DNA from 3 places in the Peribacillus sp. FSL K6-5616 genome. Region 2 is predicted to be linked to each of the others. Evidence: riboswitches for the same ligand, from Rfam matches in the RefSeq annotation. Region 2 holds a riboswitch; each other region holds the start of a gene.
What was found. Region 2 has a riboswitch for glycine ahead of glyA (serine hydroxymethyltransferase). Riboswitches for the same ligand answer to the same signal wherever they lie in the genome.
Positions count from the first base shown of each region.

Region 1: another riboswitch for glycine. It lies ahead of gcvT (glycine cleavage system aminomethyltransferase GcvT); the one in region 2 lies ahead of glyA (serine hydroxymethyltransferase).
Region 3: another riboswitch for glycine. It lies ahead of MHB45_RS00895 (amino acid permease); the one in region 2 lies ahead of glyA (serine hydroxymethyltransferase).

Region 1 is NZ_JBBOYT010000001.1:3,046,145-3,054,271, forward strand. Features, by position in the region: gene MHB45_RS14560 (lipoate--protein ligase family protein) at 1-776, opposite strand, end outside; gene MHB45_RS14565 (rhodanese-like domain-containing protein) at 978-1,361, shown strand; gene gcvPB (aminomethyl-transferring glycine dehydrogenase subunit GcvPB) at 1,501-2,958, opposite strand; gene gcvPA (aminomethyl-transferring glycine dehydrogenase subunit GcvPA) at 2,951-4,297, opposite strand; gene gcvT (glycine cleavage system aminomethyltransferase GcvT) at 4,315-5,421, opposite strand; glycine riboswitch at 5,562-5,647, opposite strand; glycine riboswitch at 5,651-5,738, opposite strand; gene MHB45_RS14585 (DEAD/DEAH box helicase) at 6,114-7,802, shown strand; gene MHB45_RS14590 (YqhG family protein) at 7,780-8,127, shown strand, end outside.
Region 2 is NZ_JBBOYT010000002.1:53,307-61,433, forward strand. Features, by position in the region: partial or broken gene gnd (phosphogluconate dehydrogenase (NAD(+)-dependent, decarboxylating)) at 1-110, shown strand, start outside; gene MHB45_RS26950 (hypothetical protein) at 243-410, shown strand; gene MHB45_RS26955 (hypothetical protein) at 744-1,019, shown strand; glycine riboswitch at 1,280-1,385, shown strand; glycine riboswitch at 1,388-1,510, shown strand; gene glyA (serine hydroxymethyltransferase) at 1,596-2,846, shown strand; gene MHB45_RS26965 (serine dehydratase beta chain) at 2,862-3,380, shown strand; gene sdaAA (L-serine ammonia-lyase, iron-sulfur-dependent, subunit alpha) at 3,380-4,261, shown strand; gene gcvT (glycine cleavage system aminomethyltransferase GcvT) at 4,276-5,388, shown strand; gene gcvH (glycine cleavage system protein GcvH) at 5,467-5,862, shown strand; gene gcvPA (aminomethyl-transferring glycine dehydrogenase subunit GcvPA) at 5,864-7,216, shown strand; gene gcvPB (aminomethyl-transferring glycine dehydrogenase subunit GcvPB) at 7,209-8,127, shown strand, end outside.
Region 3 is NZ_JBBOYT010000001.1:188,860-196,986, forward strand. Features, by position in the region: gene MHB45_RS00885 (sodium:solute symporter family protein) at 1-243, opposite strand, end outside; gene MHB45_RS00890 (DUF3311 domain-containing protein) at 240-440, opposite strand; gene MHB45_RS00895 (amino acid permease) at 714-2,057, opposite strand; glycine riboswitch at 2,265-2,343, opposite strand; gene MHB45_RS00900 (amino acid permease) at 2,836-4,224, shown strand; gene MHB45_RS00905 (hypothetical protein) at 4,249-4,425, opposite strand; partial or broken gene MHB45_RS00910 (BBE domain-containing protein) at 4,619-4,735, shown strand; gene MHB45_RS00915 (hypothetical protein) at 4,846-5,058, opposite strand; gene MHB45_RS00920 (LysR family transcriptional regulator) at 5,434-6,345, shown strand; gene MHB45_RS00925 (LLM class flavin-dependent oxidoreductase) at 6,479-7,501, shown strand; gene MHB45_RS00930 (LLM class flavin-dependent oxidoreductase) at 7,576-8,127, shown strand, end outside.

The DNA of each region.
Region 1 (8,127 bases), on a different contig from region 2:
AGCAATTGCTTTTCGGTGAGGACATATGGCTCTAAATCGACCGAAAGTCCTTCGGCAAAACCTTTTTCGAAAGCTTCTTTCGCTTCAGGGATGGTTATCTTTCTCCCGGCAATGTCATTCATGGCCACAGCTTTGTTTTTTAAGTTTTTTTGCATTCTCTCTTTAACCCTGTCATTTGAGAATTTAAATACGCTAAAGAGCTTATCATCATCAAGCTCAAGCAAAATGGACCCGTGCTGAAGGATGACGCCTTTTTGCCTGGTTTGAGCGCTGCCAGCGACCTTCCTGCCCTCAACGACCAGTTCATACCAGCTAGGTGCATCAAAGCAGACGGAAGACCTGGGCGATTTTAAAGCCGCTTTTTCCTGTTCGCTTCGAGGCACGGCAAAATAAGCATCCAATCCAAGATTCCTGAACCCCATCAATATACCTTCAGAAATGACACGATAAGCTTCAGTAACGGTGGTTGGCATTCCCGGATAGGATTCTGGAACGATTACACTATAAGTCAATTCATGTTCGTGCAGTACCGCTCGTCCCCCTGTCGGCCTGCGAACAAAACCAAGGCCCTGCCTTTTGACCTCTTCCAGATCGATCTCCGCTTCTGCCTTTTGAAAATAACCGATCGACAATGTCGCTGGATCCCAGCCGTAAAAGCGTATGATCGGCGGAATTTCCCCTTTGCTTTGCCAGTTTAACAGGGCTTCGTCCAGCGCCATATTAAAAGCCGGTGAACAATACCCCGAATCTATAAAACCCCATTTTTCTTTAGTCATCCTTACCCCTCGTTTCGATAGACGTTTTTCAATCCCCCACAAAAAACTCACATGTAGTAGTTTAACAGACTTTAACACTCTAAAAAAGAAAGTGCTATCAAGTCATGAAGAATTTGATGAAAATACTTTTTGATTATTGGGTAAAGCAATTATATAATAAAGATTGTCTGTATTCGTTAAGGTAGAAGGGAGTTTTTATGTTTGGAAATATTATATACACTGCTCATCATCCTAGGAGTGGTTATTGCGTATTCACTTTTTAATTGGTACCGCCAGCGTAAAATCGTTAAAACACTAACACAGGACGAATTTATCGCCAACTACAGAAAAGTGCAGCTAATCGATGTGCGGGAACCGAATGATTTCGAAAATGGTCATATCTTAGGCGCAAGAAACATCCCTATGACTCAAATGAAAACCCGCTTGGTCGAAATTAGGCCGGACAAGCCTGTATATTTGTATGCTCAAAGCGAGATCATCAGCGGCAGAGCTGCAGCCATGCTATACAAAAAGGGCTACAGGGAACTTTTTCACTTAAAGGGCGGTTTCAAGATGTGGACCGGGAAAATCAAAGCAAAGAAATAAGACCCCATCTCGGCATGGGCTCTTTTTAATTCCATAGCTCAAGTAAAAGAAAGTCAACTGTTGGACTTTAATGGAATCTTACATAAACATGAAAAATCCCCGCCGGAAGGCAGGGATTTTTTTCGTGTAAGCTACTAATCTAGGCTTGATAACGCAAAACGGGTTTTCTGGCAGCAAGAGTTTCATCAAGCCGCTTTATAACGGTTGTATGCGGAGCTTCCTGAACGATTTCCGGAGTTTCTTCCGCTTCCTTGGCAATCTGGATCATCGCATCGATGAACGCATCCAGCGTTTCTTTTGACTCGGTTTCAGTCGGTTCTATCATCATTCCTTCTTCCACGTTCAATGGGAAGTAAATGGTTGGAGGATGATACCCGAAATCCAGCAATCTTTTAGCTATATCGAGAGTCCTTACCCCCAATTTCTTTTGCCGGCGTCCGCTTAATACGAATTCATGCTTACAATGACGATTATATGGTAAGTCAAAATAAGGTTCCAACTTGCGCATCATATAATTGGCATTGATGACCGCGTTCTCTGTGACGGCTTTAAGGCCATCAGGACCCATTGAACGGATGTACGTATATGCCCTCACGTTTATTCCGAAATTACCATAATATGGTTTTACCCTGCCGATGGATTGCGGACGATCATAATCAAGGACGAATTGCTCACCTTGCTTGACTATAAGAGGTTTAGGCAAGTAAGGAATCAAGTCGGACTTCACACCTACAGGACCAGAACCCGGGCCGCCGCCTCCATGCGGGCCTGTGAATGTTTTATGGAGATTTAAATGAACCACATCAAAGCCCATGTCACCCGGTCGTGCTTTTGATAGGACTGCATTCAGATTGGCTCCATCATAATAAAGCTTCCCACCTGCGTCATGGACAAGTTGTGCCATTTCCAAAATATTTTCTTCAAACAATCCCAATGTATTGGGGTTCGTCAGCATCAAGGCCGCCGTATCAGGTCCGACAACACGTTTTAAATCTTCAAGGTCGACTAACCCATTTTCATCGGACTTAACTGTAATCGTTTCTAGTCCGGCAACAGTGGCAGAGGCAGGATTCGTACCATGGGCCGAATCAGGTACAATCACTTTCGTCCGTTCTGTATCTCCATTCGCTTCGTGAAAAGCGCGAATCATCATCAATCCTGTCCATTCTCCGTGGGCACCTGCTGCAGGCTGTAATGTCACTTGGTCCATCCCGGTGATTTCCGTTAAGTGTTCCTGCAAATCAAATAATAGTCCCAATGCTCCTTGTACAGTAGCGGGATCTTGATATGGATGGATATGGGCAAAACCGTTGAAGCGTGCCACATTTTCATTTATTTTCGGATTATATTTCATGGTGCATGAACCCAGTGGATAAAAACCCGAATCCACCCCATGATTCCGTTTGGAAAGTGCAGTATAGTGACGCATGATATCCAGTTCGGACACCTCAGGAAGCTTTGCCTCTTCTTCACGGATGTAGTCGGCAGGAAGAATTTCTTCGAGCGGAATAGTTGCAACATCCATTTCTGGCAGACTGTACCCGATCCGGCCGGAAGTACTGATTTCAAAAATGAGTGATTGATCTTGATTATTCATGTTGATCCCCCAATTCCTGCGCAAGTGCATCAATTTCTTCTTTTGTTCTTAGTTCAGTTACCGCAACCAGCATATGGTCTTTCAATTCAGGATAAACCGTACCTAAATCGAAGCCGCCGATCATCCCTTTTTGAAAAAGGTTTTTATTGATTTCTGAAAACGGAGCAGGCAGTTTAATGACAAATTCATTAAACGAAGGACCGTCGAATATCACTTCCACCCCTTTTGCCATAATTGCTTTTTTCGCATAATGTGCTTTTTGAATATTTTGCACGGCCATTTCTTTGACACCCTTTTTCCCAAGCGCGGTCATTGCAACAGAAGCTGCCAAGGCATTCAAAGCTTGATTGGAACATATGTTGGATGTGGCTTTGTCACGGCGAATGTGCTGTTCACGAGCTTGAAGCGTCAGTACAAACCCTCTTTTTCCATTCTCATCAACCGTCTGACCGACGAGTCTGCCCGGAACTTTCCGTACAAATTTATTGGTAACCGCAAAATATCCACAATGAGGTCCACCGAATGCCGCTGGAATGCCGAATGGCTGAGCATCCCCCGTTACGATATCTGCACCGAGTGCACCAGGGGATGTCAAAGCTCCCAATGCAAGCGGATTACTGGAAACGATAAACATGGACTTGACGCCATGAATGATTTCTTCCATTTCTTTCAATGGCTCGATCCGGCCAAAAAAGTTCGGATATTGCACGATCACTCCTGCAATGTCATCATTCGCCAATTCCCTTAAAGCAGCTAAGTCAGTCACACCGCCTTCATGAGGAATTTCGATCACTTCCACGCGTTGCCCTTTCGCATATGTCTTCACAACTTCTCTTGATTCAGGATGAACGGTTCCTGAAATGAGAATCTTCTTCCTCCTTGTCTGACCTGAAGCAAGCATCGCTGCTTCAGCCAGCGCCGTCCCGCCGTCATACATGGAGGAGTTAGCCACATCCATGCCCGTCAATTCACATATCATCGTTTGATATTCAAAGATTGCTTGAAGCTCGCCCTGTGAAATTTCAGGCTGATACGGTGTATAAGCCGTATAAAACTCAGAACGGGAAAGAACATGATCGACGATGACCGGGGCGTAATGGTCATAGACACCCGCACCAAGGAAGGAAGCATAATTTTTAAGGTCCGCATTCTTTGCAGCAAGCCTTGATAATTCTTTCATTAATGCAGGTTCCGATTTAGCAGGCTTGATATCGTATTCTCCTTGAAAACGAACGCTTTCAGGGATATCTTTGAAAAGTTCTTCAGCAGTGGATACCCCTATCGCTTCCAGCATTTCTTGTTTATCTTGCTCTGTCATGGGTAAATAACGATGTTTCATCTAATGACCATTCCCCTCTATTTACGTGGTTTTTTATAAAAAGGTGTTTGTATTATAACGGCTTTCAAACGTTTGGAACGGATTTCCACTTCGACTTCCGCATCCAGAACCGAAAATTCCTTATCGATAAGTACCAATCCAACGTTTTTCTTCAATGTTGGCGATTGGGTACCAGTCGTGACCTCGCCAATGACTTCATCACCGCTGTAGACCTTATACCCATGACGTGGAATGCCACGGTCAATCATTTCAATTCCCACAAGCTTTCGGGGAGCCCCTTTCTCCTTTTGCTCAGCAAGAACGGCTTTCCCGAAAAAATCAACTTCCTTATCCACTTTTACTGCAAAACCAATCCCGGCTTCTATCGGGGTGATGTCCGCTGAAAGCTCCTGCCCATACAGCGGCAGTTTCGCTTCAAAACGCAGGGTATCACGAGCACCTAAACCAATCGGCTGAACCCCCTCTTCCTTACCGGCATCCATAATCGCCTTCCAAAGGGCAGGGCCATTTTTACTGTCGCTATATATCTCAAAACCATCTTCACCAGTGTATCCAGTACGGGATACCAGCGTGGAGATACCGTTAATCATGACATGATCCTTGAACCTGAAAAGTCCAATTTCACTTAAGTCAGTACTTCCCGATAGTTTTTGTAATATCTTCTCTGCAGCTGGTCCTTGAAGTGCCAGCTGTGTATAGTCACTTGATACATTCGTAATTTGGGCATCTTCCGTTAAATTTGCTTGCAGCCAATTGAAATCTTTTTCTGTATTCGCTGCATTGACCACGAGCAGATAGTCGTCCTCAGCCCTTTTATACACGATAAGATCATCAACCGTGCCTCCGTTTTCATAACACATGGCTGTATATTGGGCACCGCCCTGTTGCAGCTTTGATATATCATTGGTCAGCATCTTCTGTAAAAAGGAAAGGCTCCCAGGCCCCTTAACATCGACTTCCCCCATATGGGAAACATCGAATAACCCCGCTTTTGTCCGTACGGCTTCATGTTCATCCTTTATACCCGAAAATTGGACAGGAAGTTCCCAGCCGCCAAAATCAATCGTTTTACCTCCGTATTCACGATAAACCTCAAATAGTGGTGTTCTTTTTAAATTGGTCAAAAAATGACCCCCTTCAGATTTTTTTAAAAATTAATTGGCTTCATTATCAAAAGCTTCTTGTCATTACGCATCAGATACATCCTGATTCATGATGTGAAAAAAGCACAAAAAAGGACAGAGAAAGCCCGTTTGAGCTTTTTCTCTGTCCTGAAACCTGAAAGTTTACCTATGTAATAGGTTTTCCCCTTTGGTGGCCGCGTCCCATAACGGGCGGCGCTCTCCAGAGTTGCGTCCAATAAGAGTTCTTTTGCCTGAGAGATTCACTGCTAAGTTTGCTCCTTCGGCGCTACATCCGTAGTCTCTCCCCTTATCTTCACCCGCATATAAATGGTCTACCATTGAAAGGAAGCGAATAAGCCCCCAGCATCGGTAAAACCTTTGAACATAAATGGAATGCATTCTCTGCCAATTCTCCTAAAACTTCAGATACCGTTTAACTGATCTCCTCGGTAATCTTGGATAAATTAGGAGCATATAGCCCATACTAAGAAAACGCGAACTGCAAAATCGATGTACAAACATTCTTTGCAGCGTTAGGAAATTGGAATTTTCTAAATATACTTATATCCTACCCTAAGAAACTTATCTCTGCAATAACTTTTGAAGAGAAATATTTATCTTACTTCACATATGAAATGTTCGGGTTTTGACCTTATATTAAGGAAATTATGATTTAAGAGGGAGTTATTTCTATGAAAATCAATATATCCTTCAATTCTGAATGGAATGACGAGTTTCTGCAAAAGATGGAAAATGACGGTCCATGGGGAAATTGGGAGCTTTATAAGTTGGCGGTTCAAATGGAGGAAAACCTTATCATCCCTGATTTTGAAGGTTTACAGGCGCCCAAGCACCTTCCTCAGTTAACCCCGCTTCCCCATCAATTGGAAGCGGCGAAGCAAGTAGTGGAAAAGATGAATGGAAAAGCCATTTTGGCTGATGAGGTAGGGCTGGGAAAAACAATTGAAGCAGGCTTGATCCTAAAAGAGTATATGATTAGGGGACTTGTAAAAAAAGTATTGATCCTTGTTCCGGCTTCCCTTGTCACACAATGGGCATTTGAATTGAATACCAAGTTTCATATTCCGGCAGTCGTTCAGAGAAAAAGTTATGTCTGGGACTCCTGTGATGTGGTCATTTCATCCATTGATACAGCGAAACGCGCTCCACATCGAGATATCATCTTTACTCAGGAATATGACTTCATCATTATTGATGAAGCTCATAAACTTAAAAATAATAAGACGAAGAACTATGAATTCGTTCAAAATCTGAAAAAGAAATTTTGTTTACTCCTGACAGCCACTCCGATTCAAAATAAAGTCGAGGAGATATTCCACCTCGTTTCGTTATTGAAACCGGGCCACTTGGGAAATGCTTCACTCTTTTCGGAAAAGTATAAAGGGAAAGGCCGGAACATAATTGAAGATGAACACCTAAAGGAACTGGTCAACACTGTCATGATTCGAAACCGGCGGGCCGATACTGGCATTGAATGGACAAAACGGCATGTGGAAACCATCACCATTGAATTTTCTCCAACGGAACAAGCATTGTATGATGCTGTTTCCAAATTCAAGCCAATTTCCGATGGATCAAAAGGAAGCGCCTTTTCGGCTCTCACTCTCCAAAGGGAAGCATGCAGCAGCAGAGAGGCTGTCTTTTATACATTAAAGAATATGAGAGATAAATACGATCAGCCTTCCCCTGATTTTTTGGCAAAGCTTGATGATTTATTTACTAAAGTGAATGAAACGGTCCAGAACTCAAAGGCTGAAAAAGCTTTGGAACTGATCAAGAAAATTGATGACAAAGTAATTATCTTTACGGAATATAGGGCGACTCAACTATATCTCCAATGGTACCTACAGCAGAATGGAATTTCTTCTGTTCCTTTCCGGGGCGGTTTTAAGCGCGGAAAGAAAGACTGGATGCGAGAATTATTCCAAAAGAATATTCAGGTATTAATCGCAACAGAAGCTGGCGGGGAAGGGATAAACCTTCAGTTTTGCCATCACTTGATTAATTTTGACCTGCCATGGAACCCAATGAGGCTTGAACAGAGAATTGGACGGATCCACCGCCTTGGTCAGGAAGAAGATGTGATGATTTATAACTTTGCCACGAAAAATACAGTTGAAGAACATATACTGAAGTTACTATACGAAAAAATAAATTTATTTGAAAAAGTAATCGGTGAATTGGATGATATTCTAACCAAACTGGATATTAACAACATTGAAGAATATTTAATTGATGTGGTCGGCGAGTCCAAAACAGAGGGCGAAATGAAAATCAAGATGGATAATTTTTCATCATTGATCCAATTCGCTCAATCAATGAAGGAAGGTGAGGTTCATGCAGCAACGGGAAATTCATGATTTTTTAATCACTTTCTTTAAAGCCAACGATTGTGAAATACTGGATAATGCACCAACCCACCTTACAGTGCAATTGACGATTGAAATGGATAAGGAATTAATGAACAGACCCTTTTATTGGCATTATCTGGAAAAAACAGGAGGTGTTCCGAACCCGGCACAGATTACTTTCATTACCGACCCAGAACAAGCTCCATCCGATTTAAAGGGAGAAATGATTCATTTTGGCTCCCCTCGCCTTCACCAGATTATTCAATCAACCAAAAAGCTGGCAGGGTATACTAGACTTTTTGAGAATACGCCTCCATCAAAAGGCAGAAATAAT
Region 2 (8,127 bases):
CTCCCGTCATCGCCATGTCGTTGATGCGCTATCGTTCATTAGAAATTCACAGGAAAAGAGTAGCCCACTATGCAACGAATTTGGTGGGGCATGCTGTGAGGAAAGTATGAAGTGAGAAGTCACTGGGTTTAAGTAAATCCAATTAGAGGCTCCTAATGTAAGAACATATTATGTTCATTTCCGTCAGATCTAAAATGCAAATGAAAGATGAAAAATTATTCAATCAAAAGGAGGAAAATAGAATGGAAAGAAATAATACAGTTATTTTAAATGAAGTAATAGTAGGTTTATATAGCAATAAAGAATTAGAAATAATGTTAAATAAATTATCAAATTACTATCAAGTTGATATAGCTGATTTTACTGTAAGTAAAGTGAATCCAAATAGCTACAAAGAAATGATTACTTGATTGATAGTAGACTTATGGTCCATTACATGAATACTTAAATTGGTGAACTGAGAGTCATATTAAACGAATAAAGAAGGGTTTTACTTACTCAAACATATTTATCTCATTCAATATGCATCTGGCGTACAGGGAATGGAAAATAACCAATTCCCTGTACGATGCGATTCATCCCTACATATATAAAAATCTCCAAGATTTAAATAGGGATATTGATAAAAAAGGAAATCAAATCAAGGAGATGGAAAGTAATTACCTTACTATTAATACAGGGAAGAGGCGATGGTAACATAGTCGTAGATACTAAAATTGTAAGGTAAAGGGGAAGAATCCAAAATGAGTAAGGAAAAGAAAATCAATCTAAAGAAGCCAAAGAAGTGGTGGGTATGGGTTTTAGCATTTATTGTCATAGCTAATATAGCAAATGGTTGGGACAAAGAGGAAGTTGCTAAAGAAGAGAAGACTAATGAAACCATCGCTGAACCTAAGGAGGAAAAGAAAGAAGAGAAGGAGGAAACTCCTAAACAATCTCTATTGCTGCAAGGATTCTCGCAAATCTCACAATACCTTAATTTTCTCTTTTTCCATACATCAATTGTGTTAAAAATATAGACTTTATGTCCTTTCGCTTTTCTTAGCAACCGTTCAAAAGTGGATCGGCTTAAGCCAAGATATAGAAACTTATTGGGATTCAGAAAAGCAGTTAACAATTTTGATTTTGCATAACAAATAACTTCTAATTTTATGAACTGTAAGAAAGATCTATACCGTCCATGTATAAAATTCTGAAAATAAAGTTTTTTCAGATAATTATTGAAATTTTCATTTAAACCCGTTAACATACAATTATTAATGAAAATTTATATAAGCGGATGATAATTGTGGGAGAGACCGAAGAAATCGATTCGGCACCGAAGGAGCAATTCCCAAAAAAACCTTGGGATAGAAACTCTCAGGTAAAAAGACTACAATTGGACGCACCTCTGGAGAGAGCTGAAAAGCCACCAAAGGGGAATCCTTTTGATGAAAAGAATATTATAAGACAGATTGTTTTGTAATATGTTTCATACCCAAGGTAATCTCTCAGGTAAAAAGGACAGAGGAAAGGTGGGATATTTATCCTGCCTTTCCTCTGTCTTTTTTGTGAGGAAAGGTAGCTTGGAAGAAAATCGAGGAGGATATTTGAATATGAGTCTACAAAACTATGATTCAGAGATTTATAATGCCATGGAAAATGAAAGGGAAAGACAACATAATACGTTAGAATTAATCGCATCAGAAAACTTCGTAAGTAAAGAAGTGATGGAAGCCATGGGGTCTGTCCTCACTAATAAGTATGCAGAAGGATATCCAGGGAAGCGTTACTATGGAGGCTGTGAATATGTAGATGTGGTGGAACAAACAGGTATTGAACGCCTAACCAAGCTGTTTGGTGCTAAGTATGCAAATGTACAACCACACTCAGGTGCACAAGCAAATCTAGCTGTTTTTTATGCGTTGCTTCAGCCGGGCGATAAAGTGATGGGGATGAACCTTTCGCATGGAGGACACTTAACTCATGGTAGTCCCGTCAGCATCTCGGGGAAATGGTTTGATATTGTGTCTTATGGGGTGAGAGAAGATACTCACTTGATCGACTATGATGATCTTGAAGCAATCGCGAAAAAAGAAAAACCAAAATTGATTATTGCGGGGACAAGTGCCTTCCCAAGAACAATTGATTTTGCACGTTTTAAAGAAATCGCCGATCTAGTTGGAGCAAAACTGATGGTGGATATGGCCCATATTGCAGGGCTCGTGGCAGCAGGTTTTCATCCATCGCCAATCCCATATGCGGATGTGGTGACAAGCACAACGCACAAAACTTTACGCGGTCCACGTGGCGGCATCATTTTAACAAATGATGAAGACATGATAAAGAAAATAAATAAAGCTATATTCCCAGGGATTCAAGGAGGGCCACTCATGCACATTATTGCGGCAAAGGCGGTTTCCTTTAAAGAAGCATTGCATCCGAGCTTTAAGATCTATGCCAAACAAATCATTGAAAACGCAGCAACACTTGGCGAAACATTAAAGAAAGCAGGCGCAATTCTTGTTTCAGGTGGAACGGACAACCATATCGTACTTTTAGACGTTCGCCAATGGAATTTAACCGGAAAAGAAGCAGAACGATTACTAGAAGAGGCGGGAATAACAGTTAACAAAAACACGATCCCCTATGATACTGAAAGCCCATTTGTCACAAGTGGCATTCGAATGGGAACAGCGGCTTTAACGACACGTGGTATGAAGCAGGAAGAAATGGTTAAAATCGGAGAAGTGATTGCGGCTGTTTTAAAGAGCAATGGAGATACAGTTGTTCTAGAAAAAGCAAAAGAAACAACAAAAGAGATTTGTGAAGGATATCATTTGTTTCAACAGCCTATAACGGTCTAAGAAGGGAGAAACAACATGGAATTCCAAAGTTGTTTTGACATTATCGGCCCTATCATGGTAGGACCATCTAGTTCTCATACTGCTGGTGTTGTATCAATGGGGAAGTTCATTCATGAACTATTAGGTGGTTGTCCGGAAGAGGCGAACATTATTTTCTACGATTCATTTGCTGAAACGCACCAAGGTCACGGAACAGATAAAGCCCTACTTGGCGGATTACTTGGCATGGATACAGATGATTCCAGGATTAAAAATGCCATGGAGCTGACTAAAGAACATGGTCTAGATTACGAATTTCAATTTGAAGGCAGTTGCCCTTATTTTAAACATCCGAATACAACAGTCGTTACGGCAAAACGTGGGGAATGGCTGGTAAAGGTAGGTGGTGCATCCCTTGGAGGCGGTTTATCAAAAATCTTTATGATTGGCGATAAAATGGTTGATATTCGTTTAAGCACTAGCGATGACTTTTCGGTACTTGCTACACATTACCATTCATATGTTTTGAAAAAAACGTCGTTAGAGGGTGCATGATGGAAATTCGGTCAATGAACGAGCTAATTGAATTTTGTACACACAAACAGAAAACGATTGGTGAAGTCATGTTGATGATGGAAATAGAAAAATCGGGGAGAGATCAAAAGACGATCATCAGCATGATGGAAGAACGGTTATTTAAAATGCAGGAAGCTGTTGAGAGCGGTAAAAAAGACACCTCTACTGCACCAAGTGGCATTTCTGGTGGTGATGCTGTTAAGATGTACGATTATGTGAATCAAGGTAACTCTCTTTCAGGAAGTTATATTAGCGATGCCATGACTTTCTCACTGGCGACATCTGAAAGTAATGCGAGAATGGGAGTCATTGTGGCAACTCCGACAGCCGGAGCAGCCGGTATATTACCCGGAGTATTGTTTTCGCTTCACAAAAATGACGGAACTTCCTACAGAGACTTAGTCATGGGGCTGTTCACCGCAAGTGCCCTTGGGTATGTCATTGCTAACCGGTCCTTTATATCCGGAGCAGCAGGAGGATGCCAAGCAGAGGTCGGTTCTGCAACGGCAATGGCGGCAGGGACCATTGTTGAATTAAAAGGTGGCACACCTAAACAAGCGGTTAATGCAACAGCCATTGCTTTAAAATCACTGTTGGGCCTCGTTTGTGATCCAGTTGCTGGGCTTGTTGAAGTGCCTTGCATTAAGCGAAATGTGATTGGAACATCCATTGCCTTTTCAGCTGCAGATTTATCTCTTGCAGGTGTTGAAAGTCGTATACCATGTGATGAAGTCATTGAAGCCATGTACAAGATTGGAAAGGAAATGCCTCGAACACTTAGAGAAACAGCACTTGGTGGTCTTGCAATGACCGAAACAGGTAAAAGGGTAAAAGAACAGTTATTTAGCAAGAGATCTTAATTGGAGGGGTAGCAATGAGCACAGCAACCGGATTGAAGAGAACACCACTTTTTGAAACATATAAAAAATACGGAGCAAAAGTCATTGATTTTGGTGGATGGGAACTGCCAGTCCAGTTTTCTAACATTTTAGAAGAACATGATGCTGTCCGAAAGGAAGCAGGACTTTTTGATGTCTCTCATATGGGGGAAGTGCTTGTTGAAGGGAAAGGTGCAGAAAGCTATATTAATTACCTTGTTACAAACGATGTAACAAAGCTTAGCATTAATCAAGCACAGTATACCGCGATGTGTTATCCATCTGGCGGGACAGTGGATGATTTATTGGTCTACAAACTGAAAAATGATAAATTTCTTCTCGTGATTAATGCAGCAAACATTGAGAAAGATTACGACTGGATGAAGCAACATGTTAAAGGAGAAGTGACACTTCGTAATATTTCAAATGACATCGCGCTGATCGCCATTCAAGGTCCAAAGGCGGAAGGCATTTTACAAAAGCTAACGGAAATCAATTTATCGGGAATTGGCGTTTTCCACTTTACTCAACATATTAATCTGGATGGCATTACGGACGTGCTTGTATCCCGTACGGGTTACACAGGGGAAGACGGATTTGAGCTTTATTTAGCAGCGGACAAGGCGCCAGCACTTTGGGAAAAGCTTCTGGAAACTGGAAAAGAAAACGGCTTAAAGCCGTGCGGACTCGGTGCACGTGACACTCTTCGCCTTGAAGCACGTCTTTCTCTATACGGACAAGAGCTCACAAAGGAAATCAGCCCTCTTGAAGCTGGAATCGGTTTTGTCGTAAAAACGAACAAAGAAAGTAATTTTATCGGCAAAGCCATACTTACAAAACAAAAAGAAGAAGGGGTAAAACGAATATTAGTTGGAATTGAAATGACAGGAAGGGGCATTCCTCGTCACGGTTATAAAGTGTTTTCAGGAGGGTCAGAGGAAATTGGTTTTATTACATCCGGAACCCATTCACCGTCTTTAAAGAAAAGCTTAGGTCTCGCGCTTGTATCAGCAGAAAATGCTGACCTAGGAACACAACTTAAAGTGGAAATTCGTAAGAAGATGGTTGATGCTATTGTGGTAAAAGCACCGTTCTATAAAAAAGGATAATCCCTTAACCTTGCACGAAAAAGTAAGCACCCTACAGTAAATATTAATAAATTTTATGAGTGAAAGGAAGAAAAAACAATGACAAAAGTGATAGCCAACCTACTTTACAGCAAGGAACATGAGTGGGTACTACAATTAGACGAAAACCGAGTGCGTATTGGAATTTCTGATTTTGCCCAAAAACAATTAGGTGATATCGTTTTTGTTGAAAATCCGGGAGTGGGTGATGAAGTAACGGCTAATGAATCAATAGGATCGATCGAGTCGGTTAAAACAGCTTCTGAAATCTATACCCCTGTATCTGGTAAGGTAGTTCGTGTAAACGAGGAGTTAGATGATGCGCCTGAAATGATCAATGACCAGCCATATGAAGCAGGATGGTTGGTAGAAGTGGAACTATTAAATTCAGAAGAATTACAAGTACTTCTAAATGAAGTTCAATACGAAACTTTTGTGAATGAAGGGGAGGAATAAGATGACAGCGACCTATCGTTATCTTCCTGATACAAAACAAGATCAAGAGGAAATGCTAACCTTTCTTGGAATTTCTTCGACAGAGGAGCTGTTTGAAGATCTACCGGATGATATTCGTTTGGAAGGGGAGTTAAATATCCCTAATGCGATTCCTGAACCACATCTTTTGAAAAAGATGCATCAGCTTGCTTCGCAAAACAAACATGCCAATCACTACCCAATATTTCTTGGTGCCGGTACCTATGATCATTACATTCCAAGCGTTGTGAATCATATGATTTCCCGTTCTGAATTTTATACAGCTTATACCCCTTACCAACCTGAAATTAGCCAGGGTGAATTACAAGCCATTTTTGAATTTCAAACAATGGTTTGTGAGCTGACAGGAATGGATGTTGCCAATTCTTCTATGTACGATGGCTTTACATCCCTTGCAGAAGCAGCATCCCTTGCTGTTGTATCGACAAGACGTTCGAAAGTACTTGTATCAAAGGCGGTTCATCCGGAATCCCGTGCCATCTTACAGACAGTAGCAGATGGTCAAAGGTATGCAGTGGAAGAGGTGAATCTTGCGACGGACTGTACAGACTTAGAGAAACTGCAAGAACAAATCGATCAATACACAGCAGCTGTTATTGTCCAATACCCAAATTTTTTTGGTTCTATTGAAGATTTGAAAGAAATTAAGAAAATTGCCGAGACAACAGGAGCTATGTTGATCGTTAGCGCTAATCCACTGGCATTAGCGCTTTTGCAACCACCAGGTAATCTTGGAGCAGACATTGTGATAGGTGATATGCAGCCCTTAGGGATACCAATGAGCTTTGGTGGCCCGCACTGTGGTTACTTTTCGGTTCATAAAAAGTTTATGCGCAAAATACCCGGACGTATCGTGGGTCAAACAACAGATGAACAAGGCAAAAGAGGATTTGTACTAACATTGCAAGCACGTGAGCAGCATATTCGCCGTGATAAAGCAGCTTCCAATATTTGTTCTAACCAGGCGTTAAATGCACTAGCTTCCTCCATTTGTATGACCGCACTTGGAAAGCAAGGAATTCGCCATATGGCACAGCTAAACTTCGATAAAGCTGATTACATGGCAAAACGTCTTAAAGAAATAGGATGTAAGATTATGAATCAAGCACCATTTTTTAATGAATTTATTGTCGAGCTCCCACTTCCGGCTAAGGAAGTCAATGACAAGCTTCTAAAAGAAGGAATCATCGGAGGATTTGATTTAGACCGTGATTACGGCTTGGGACATCAAATGCTCATTGCGGTAACCGAGCAAAGGACAAAAGAAGAGATTGACCAATTTGTAAATGTATTGGAGGCGATTGTACATGGTTGAATACAACGATATAATCTTTGAAATCAGTCGACCTGGTCGAATTGGTTCAAGCCTTCCAGAAAGTGACGTCAACAAAATCGATTTAAAAGATAAGCTTCCCATGCATTTGATTCGTGACATACCAGCAGAACTCCCAGAAGTATCAGAACTTCAGCTTGTTCGCCATTACACAGCACTTTCCAATAAAAACTATGGGATTGATAATGGTTTTTATCCACTTGGTTCTTGTACGATGAAATACAACCCGAAGATCAATGAAGATGTGGCTCGTTTCGACGGTTTTAGCCGTATTCATCCGTATCAGCCAGCCGAAACGGTGCAGGGAGCACTAAAGCTTTTATATGAATTACAGGAAGATTTAGCTGTAATTACAGGTATGGATGCTGTGACATTACAACCTTCAGCAGGAGCTCAAGGAGAATGGACCGGTTTAATGATGGTTAAAAACTATCATGAACAAAAAGGAGAAACAAGAACAAAAGTACTTGTTCCAGACACAGCTCATGGTACCAACCCTGCCAGTGCATCAGTGGCCGGATATAAAACGGTTACGATTCCATCTAATGAATATGGATTAGTAGATTTGGAAGAATTAAAGAAACATATGGATAATGATACAGCAGCCCTAATGCTGACCAATCCAAACACACTTGGACTTTTTGAAAAAGAAATTGTGGAAATTTCTAAAGTGGTGCATGAATCAGGTGGCTTACTGTATTATGATGGGGCCAATGCCAATGCGATTTTAGGGAAAACAACACCGGGAAAAATGGGCTTTGACATCGTGCACTTAAATCTGCATAAAACATTTACAACTCCTCATGGTGGAGGTGGTCCTGGTGCTGGTCCTGTTGGTGTAAAAAGCAAGCTGATTCCATATTTGCCGGTGCCACACATTGAAAAAGATAAGG
Region 3 (8,127 bases), on a different contig from region 2:
GGTAATGTAAATTAGAACATATAGAGCGGGTGCGCCCTTGCCATAAGCCCAGCCGCTGCCGCCAAGGAAGGAGAAGGTCGTATAGATTTCCCCGGCCATCAGCAGAAAGACGAATATCGCACCAAAACCGCGTCCGCCCACCGTCCATTGTTCCAAGTCCATATCTTTTCCTTTTGAAGAGCGTATTCCTAAAAATATCGATAGAAGTAAAAATGCTAAAATGATTAAGAGAGCAATATTCATTCCTGGTCACCTTCCCGATTCCTGGGATCCAGCTTATACATGATGCCGAGTATGGCAGAGGTAAGGACCACCCACATAGCCATCCAGAACATATTGAAAGGCATCCCTAATACATATGGTTCTATTTTATTAACAAAAGGTAGAAATCCCAGTATGCCTATAAAAGGAACTAGTGTAAGAATATATATAATCTTCATTAAACAACCCCCTCCGTTTTAAATAAAGTGAAACGCCCACCAATGGGGGTTTATTCTTCAATGCCACTGATGGATGTGTGAACCGAACCGGATGGAAAATTCATACCTGACCGAAAAGGTCCGATAATATATATTAGCTTACACTATTTTGATATAAAATTTAATGCAGTTGCCTGATATATTTTAGCAGCAGTGCGCAGACAGCCGAACAATGATATGTTCATAAAACAGATAAAGCCTTGAATTCATAGTGAGTTCAAGGCTTTATTTCCTTTAGCTATATTTTTTCCTAGAGTTATATAGTATTACCAAAAGTATGAACCAGATTGGGGTCAAGAGCAGTGATAGCCGTGTAGCTTCAGCGAATAGCATAACAATAAGGATGAACAGGAATAATCCTAATATGGCGTAATTGACAAAGGGTGTAAAAGGAGCCTTGAAAGTCGATTTTGCTCTTAGGTCAGGCCTTGTTTTCGAATATTTGATATGGGAAATCAAGATAATGCTCCATACCCATATGAAACAGATGGCACTGATGGTCGTCACGACGGTAAATGCCTGTTCAGGTATCAGTTTGCTTAATAATGCCCCTATTGATACAACGATTGTGGATGTTAATAAGGCATTGCTCGGAACAGCCTGTTTATTTAATTTTTCCAGTTTAGCAGGGGCTTCGCCATTCCTGCTTAACGTATAAAGTATTCGGCTCGTTGAAAATAAACCACTGTTGCATGCAGAAGCAGCGGATGTCAAAACGACGAAGTTGATGATCCCTGCAGCGACAGGAATGCCGATTAACGCAAAGACCTCTACAAATGGGCTGCTCGTGGCATCCAGTTGTGTCCATGGGTTGACGCAGAGAATGACGAATAGTGCACCAACATAGAAAAGTAAAATCCGGACAGGGATTTTATTGATGGCAGATGGAATGTTCTTTCTCGGGTTTGCCGTTTCTGCTGCAGAAACCCCGACCAATTCGACACCGACAAATGAGAAGACGACCAGCTGTAAAGATAATAGGAATCCAGAAATGCCATTAGGGAACATGCCCCCATGATTCCATAGGTTCGTTAGGGAAACCGTTCCGCTATTGGTATTGAAGCCGATGATCAAAAGGATGATCCCCACGACGATCAAGGCGATGATCGTGATTACTTTAATGATGGCAAACCAGAATTCCAATTCACCAAATAACTTAACGGTCAAAAGGTTCAATCCTAACAGAATGACCAGGCATATTAGAGCCGGAATCCATTGAGGGATATCGAACCAATATTGCATATAGACGCCGACAGCTATGATATCGGCCATTGCGGTCATGATCCAACAGAACCAATATGTCCACCCTGTTACGAAGCCGGCCCATGGACCGACATATTCGGTTGCAAATTCAGTGAATGATGCATACCCTGCATTGGATAAGAGCAATTCCCCCAGGGCCCTCATCACAAAATACAAGGCAATCCCTATTATCAGATAAGAAAATAATATAGAAGGTCCTGCCAATTGTATGGCTTTTCCGGAACCTAAAAATAATCCGGTGCCAATGGTTCCTCCTATTGCGATCAGTTGTACATGTCTATTTTTTAAATCTCTTTTTAATTCTTGTTTTGCCAATTCTTACGCCCCCGTCTTTTTATAGTCTTGGTAGTGAATGAGTTTACCTGCATGGTCTTGGAGAGAGGGACGTAATTTTTTCGTCCAGCTTGCCTTTCCCATTGGTTTTAAAGCTGTTGTTTTTAGTCCAACCACAAAATGGACAATAAAAAAAGAGATTGGATAATACCAATCTCTTAAAGGGTTCAGAATAACAATTTTATCATTCGTTACTCTTCTGTCCTTTTGCCTGAGATTGTGAATCCTTCGGCGCTGCATCTTGTACAGTCTCTCCAGAAGCTGCTCCTGCTATAGTGTCATCCATAGCATTCATCGCTTGCTTGTATGCGGTTGTGAAGAAATGTCAGCCAGTGATAATTTTCCACTGCTTGATCATTCATTATGCTTATAAAATAATATTGGAATTCTATCATCTATTTTTCGGTAGGTCAACAAATTTTTTGAAATGAAACAGGCATTATCTGTAGTTTAATAGTGGTCTTAATTTTTAAGGTACTTGAAAAATTTATTTTTTTGGATGATCACTATTATAAAATATTGATCATCATTTTTTAAAAATTATATTTTTAGATTAGGAAAATTGCCAAGATATATTTGGCAACTGTTTATTTCAAAAATACAATTGTATTTTTACAGAATATTTACTATTATAAGATAAGAAAACATAAATGAAGTGTTATTGATATTTTTTCGATAGAGCATTTTTAACCGCAATAATTAATAAGTTCGTGGTAAGGATAGAAAAGCATTACCGATATTGCATCTGGGGGAGTTAAACATGTCGAACAAGGAATTAAAGAGAGGGCTGGAAGCACGTCACATTCAAATGATAGCTTTGGGCGGAACCATAGGTGTCGGGTTATTCATGGGATCGGCGAGCACGATCAAATGGACAGGGCCCTCTGTAATGCTTGCTTATGCCATCGCAGGTATTTTTATATTTTTCATCATGCGTTCCATGGGTGAGATGCTTTATTTAGAACCGACTACAGGTTCTTTTGCAACCTTTGCGAGCAGCTATATACATCCTTTGGCAGGTTATATGACTGCTTGGAGCAATTGGTTTCAATGGGTAATCGTCGGAATGTCCGAAATCATTGCGGTTGGCTTGTATATGCAATATTGGTTCCCGGAGTTACCGGCCTGGATACCAGGTGTGGTCGCCATGATCATCTTGGGAGCGGCCAACCTCATTTCCGTTAAATCCTTCGGGGAATTTGAATTCTGGTTTGCACTTATAAAAATCATAACGATTATATTGATGATCGTTGCCGGCCTAGGCCTTATCTTCTTTGGAATAGGGAATGGCGGGGATGCGATTGGATTATCGAATCTTTGGGAAAATGGCGGCTTCTTTACGGGAGGCTGGACAGGATTCTTCTTTGCGCTTTCGCTTGTCGTGGCTTCCTATCAAGGCGTTGAGCTTATCGGCATCACAGCCGGAGAAGCGAAAGACCCAACGAAGACCGTAACAAAAGCGATCCAATCAATCATATGGCGCATTTTAATTTTCTATATTGGTGCCATATTCGTCATCGTGACAGTCTTCCCTTGGGATCAACTGGATGACTTAGGCAGCCCATTCGTTTCAACCTTTGCTAAAATAGGTATCACAGCAGCAGCAGGCATCATCAATTTTGTCGTAATCACTGCGGCAATGTCTGGATGCAACAGTGGGATTTTCAGTGCAGGTCGTATGCTTTACACACTGGCATTGAATGGCCAAGCTCCGAAAGTCTTTGCTAAAGTATCTAAAAATGGAGTGCCGGCATATTGCACGATCGCTGTATTATTAGGATTGGGCATCGGGGTTATCCTGAATTACCTTGCACCGCCGCAAGTATTCCTTTATGTGTACAGTGCGAGTGTTTTGCCCGGGATGATTCCATGGTTTGTCTTACTGATCAGTGAGCTTAAATTCAGAAAGGTAAATGCCGCTGAAATGGAGAAACATCCGTTCAAAATGCCATTGGCCCCTTACAGTAACTATGCAACAATAGCCTTTTTGCTGATGGTGCTGGTAGGTATGTGGATCAATCCTAGTACAAGGATTTCCTTGGTTGTCGGGATCGTTTTCCTAGCCTTGGTAATAGCAAGTTATTACTTGCTGAAAATGGATAAACGAACACCATTGGACGTTAAATCCGATGATGAGATTTCAGGATAAGAAATTCTATTAAAAAGCCCTTCTCTAATTCGAGAAGGGCCTTTTTTGTCCTTGTAGATCAATTGTGGAATTCACGAGTAAAATAGCGAAACTCACGAGTAAAGTCGTTGAATTCACGAGTAAAACAGCGAAATTCGCGAGTAAAGTCGTTGAATTCACGAGTAAAACAGCGAAACTCACGGGTAAAATCGTTGAATTCACGAGTAAAACAGCGAAACTCACGAGTGTAGCTAATTTGACCCCGTAACAAGGGGGGCCAGCAGGGGGAATGAATCAATAAGCTTAGGAATATGTCTTCTTGCCAGCTTTTTTCATAGGATGTTGCCCGAGGAAGGGGCTATCTTTTGGAAAGAACAAAGCTTACCGGGCGTATCGTTACACCATTAAAGATTGACCAGCTGCGTATTATGGAGAAAATTTCAAACGGCTTCGAGTAGTGAAAACGAGGTATGATCCATACAATGCGTTTAAGTTCCCGCAAAGCATACCGCCATTAAATAAGTGGGGGTGAAAAAGCTTGGATTCAACAAATACATTCGTTATATAAAGGCCTATTCCTGGATTTGGATATAGGCCTCTTTATTCTTGTTTTGAATCAATTAATCGAGATAATCCCCAAAATCATTCCGCTTGCTGAGCTTGTACTGTATTGTAAACCTGATTTACGGAAGATTGGGCTTGGGCAATTTCTTGAGCAGCTTGTTTAATGGCTTCTTGTGCCAAAGTTGGACCAGAGGAAGATTTTTCAATTGCTTGTGAAAGTAAGGTTTGCGTAAGGGTAACGTTTGCTTTTGCTTGATTTAATTGATTGATATCAATTTGTTGTTGAGGCATGTAGTTTCTCTCCTTTTGTCATTTTTGGAATTACTCCATTAGGATGACCGTTCTTTTCTATTTTGTAAAAAAGATGCACACTTAGGATTGAAAAGCGGGCAGAAAGAGAATGGGATTATTCGTTTTATTTACTTAGAATCCTGAAATTTTCATCTGCATAAATAGTATTGAAATCAAATTGTAAGATAACGGAAAAAAATGTGATCTATTCGTTGTTGTGATGTTTAAATTATACTTTACTTATTGGATTTATCAGATTAAAATCGGAGAAAGAATCATTATAAGTGGATGGGCTGATTGGACAACCGAAAGCTCCTGAACGCGATAAGCGAACAGGAGCTTTTTGCGTTCATTTTGGAAAAAGGAGTTGGCAAGATGAATATTGATCATATTGAAGCGTTTATGTATGTTGTTCACCTTAATAGTTTTCATAAAGCCGCAGAGGCGATGTTTTTATCACAGCCAACGGTTTCGGCAAGAATTAAGACGCTTGAGAGTGAACTCGATTCAGTACTATTTGAGAGGCAAGGAAGAGGGATTATTTTAACCGAAAAAGGGAAAGCCTTCATTCCATTTGCGGATCAAATTATTCGTACCTTTCACCAGGGGAAACAGCAGTTGAAGACAGGAAGCGAACTGGAGGAAATAACGATAGGGGCTAATATCATTACATCGCAATACTTTATTCCATTTGCTCTTCCTCTATGGAAAAAGGAAAACCCAAATTTACGCTTTAAATTCATTTCAGCAACAAATGATGCATTAATGGAAAAATTGCTTCAGAAACAGGTTGATATAGCCTTTATGAAGGATATTACACATAGTGGTCTGCAAAATTACAAAACCCTTGATAATTCGATTCGTTTAGTCGTGTATCCAGGACATCCATTTCAACTTCGAACTGGGCTAACAGTACAGGAATTAGCAATGGAGCCGTTGGTATTTTTTGAGTGTGGTGCGCTTGACTGGAACCACGTTCATAAAATTTTTGAAGTATCAAATGTAGAGCCGCGCATTGATTTTCAGGTTGATCACCTGGAAGTGGCGAAGTCGCTAATTCTTAGCAGAAGCTGTATCGGATTTTTACCGTACTTATGTATTAAAAAAGAGTTAGAACAAGGTACGTTGGTTGAAGTGGATGTGTCACATTTAATCAAGATAAAGCAGCACATCTATCTGACGCATTTAAATCATGGAGTGGAATCCCCTTTATTATGGAAAGACATTCTTTTATCAATTCGGAAATTTGAGAAAAAACATCAGCAATTACCAATACAATCGAATTGATAGATATTTTCTATCAATACAATAATTTTTTCTATTAGTAAAACCATTGCCATTAGCATGTTTTAGGTGATAGGATATGTCAAAATATAATTATTCGCATAAGTAAACTTTGAATTAAATAGGAGGAGAGAATATGAGTTATAAGCTTGGCATTTTAGACCAGAGCCCGATATTTCCAGGGGCTTCAGCATTTGATGCACTACAGCAAACCATTAATCTGGCTAAACATGCAGAAGAGTGGGGGTATACCCGTTTCTGGGTATCGGAACATCATCATGCCGAACAGCTGGCGGGGTCTTCCCCGGAAGTTTTGATTTCTTATTTATTAGCTCAGACAAAGTCGATTCGGGTAGGGTCCGGAGGTGTTATGCTTCAGCATTATAGTCCATATAAAGTGGCGGAAAACTTTCACGTATTATCGAATCTTTCGCCAGGCAGGGTAGACCTTGGCATCGGAAAGGCACCAGGTGGGCTCCCCTTATCAACGAAGGCGCTACAGTTTGGAACTGTGAATGATGGAAAAGATTTCGAAGAGCGGTTATCTTTCCTGCAAGAAATAATCGAGAATTCAGTTAATGAATCTCACCCGCTTGCAGGCATTCAAGCGACACCGCTACCTTCCGAAAAGCCTAAGATGTTTCTGCTTGGTGCAAGTACTGACAGTGCCAGGTTAGCAGCCGAACTTGGGATAGCTTATGTATTTGCTCGATTTATCAACAGTAATGAGACTGTACTTGAAGATGCTGCACACATTTACCAAAGTATCTATCCAACTGGTAGCTTTAAGGTATCGGTTTCAGTGATTGCTGCTCCTTCACAACAAGAAGCAGAACAGTTAACAGGTGACCGGAAGATTGTGAAAGTTCATCTCAAAAGCGGTCGTTCTGTCACGGTCCAAACCTTAGCGCAAGCAGAGATATTCGGGAAGCAGTCTGGGGAGCCTTACGAAATAGAAGAACAGGATTCCGATATTATTGCTGGAACTCCTTCTTATGTAAAAGAAGTCTTAGCAAATTTACATGAAAAGCACGGAGTAGATGAGTTTATCCTACATTCGCCAATTTTAAAGGAAACAGAAAGGTTCAGATCTTTTCGATTGTTGAGTCCACTTCAATTAGCCTTATCTGAAGAGAAACACGTTACGAGCCAAAATTAAAAAGGCATCAGCAATTAGGGGAGATGTGGGATGTCAGCAAAGTTGAAAACCGACTAATTAAAGGAGGAGTATCGATGTCTGAACAGAGAAAGTTGAAATTTGGAGCGCTTATTCATGGAGTTGGAGGGAGTATATCCGGTTGGAGACATCCAGACATTCAAGCAGATGCCAGTGTTAGTCTTGAATTTTATAAGGAGCAGGCCCAGAAGGCTGAAGAGGGAAAGTTCGATTTACTTTTCATTGCTGACGGATTGTTTATCAATGAGAAGTCAATACCGCATTTCTTAAATCGATTTGAACCACTTACCATTTTATCCGCACTCGCTGCTTTCACATCAAGAATAGGGCTTGTCGGTACAGTTTCCACCTCATACAGTGAGCCATTTACTGTAGCTCGGCAATTTGCTTCACTTGATCACATTAGTCAAGGTCGTGGCGGATGGAACCTTGTTACTACCCCTCTTGAGAGTACGGCCTTGAACTATAACAAAACGATTGAAGAACACCCTGATCATGCCAAACGCTATCGGATAGCATCAGAATATATACAAGTCACCAAGGGACTTTGGGATTCATGGGAGGATGACGCGTTTACTCGGGATAAAGAGACCGGTGAGTTTTTTGAT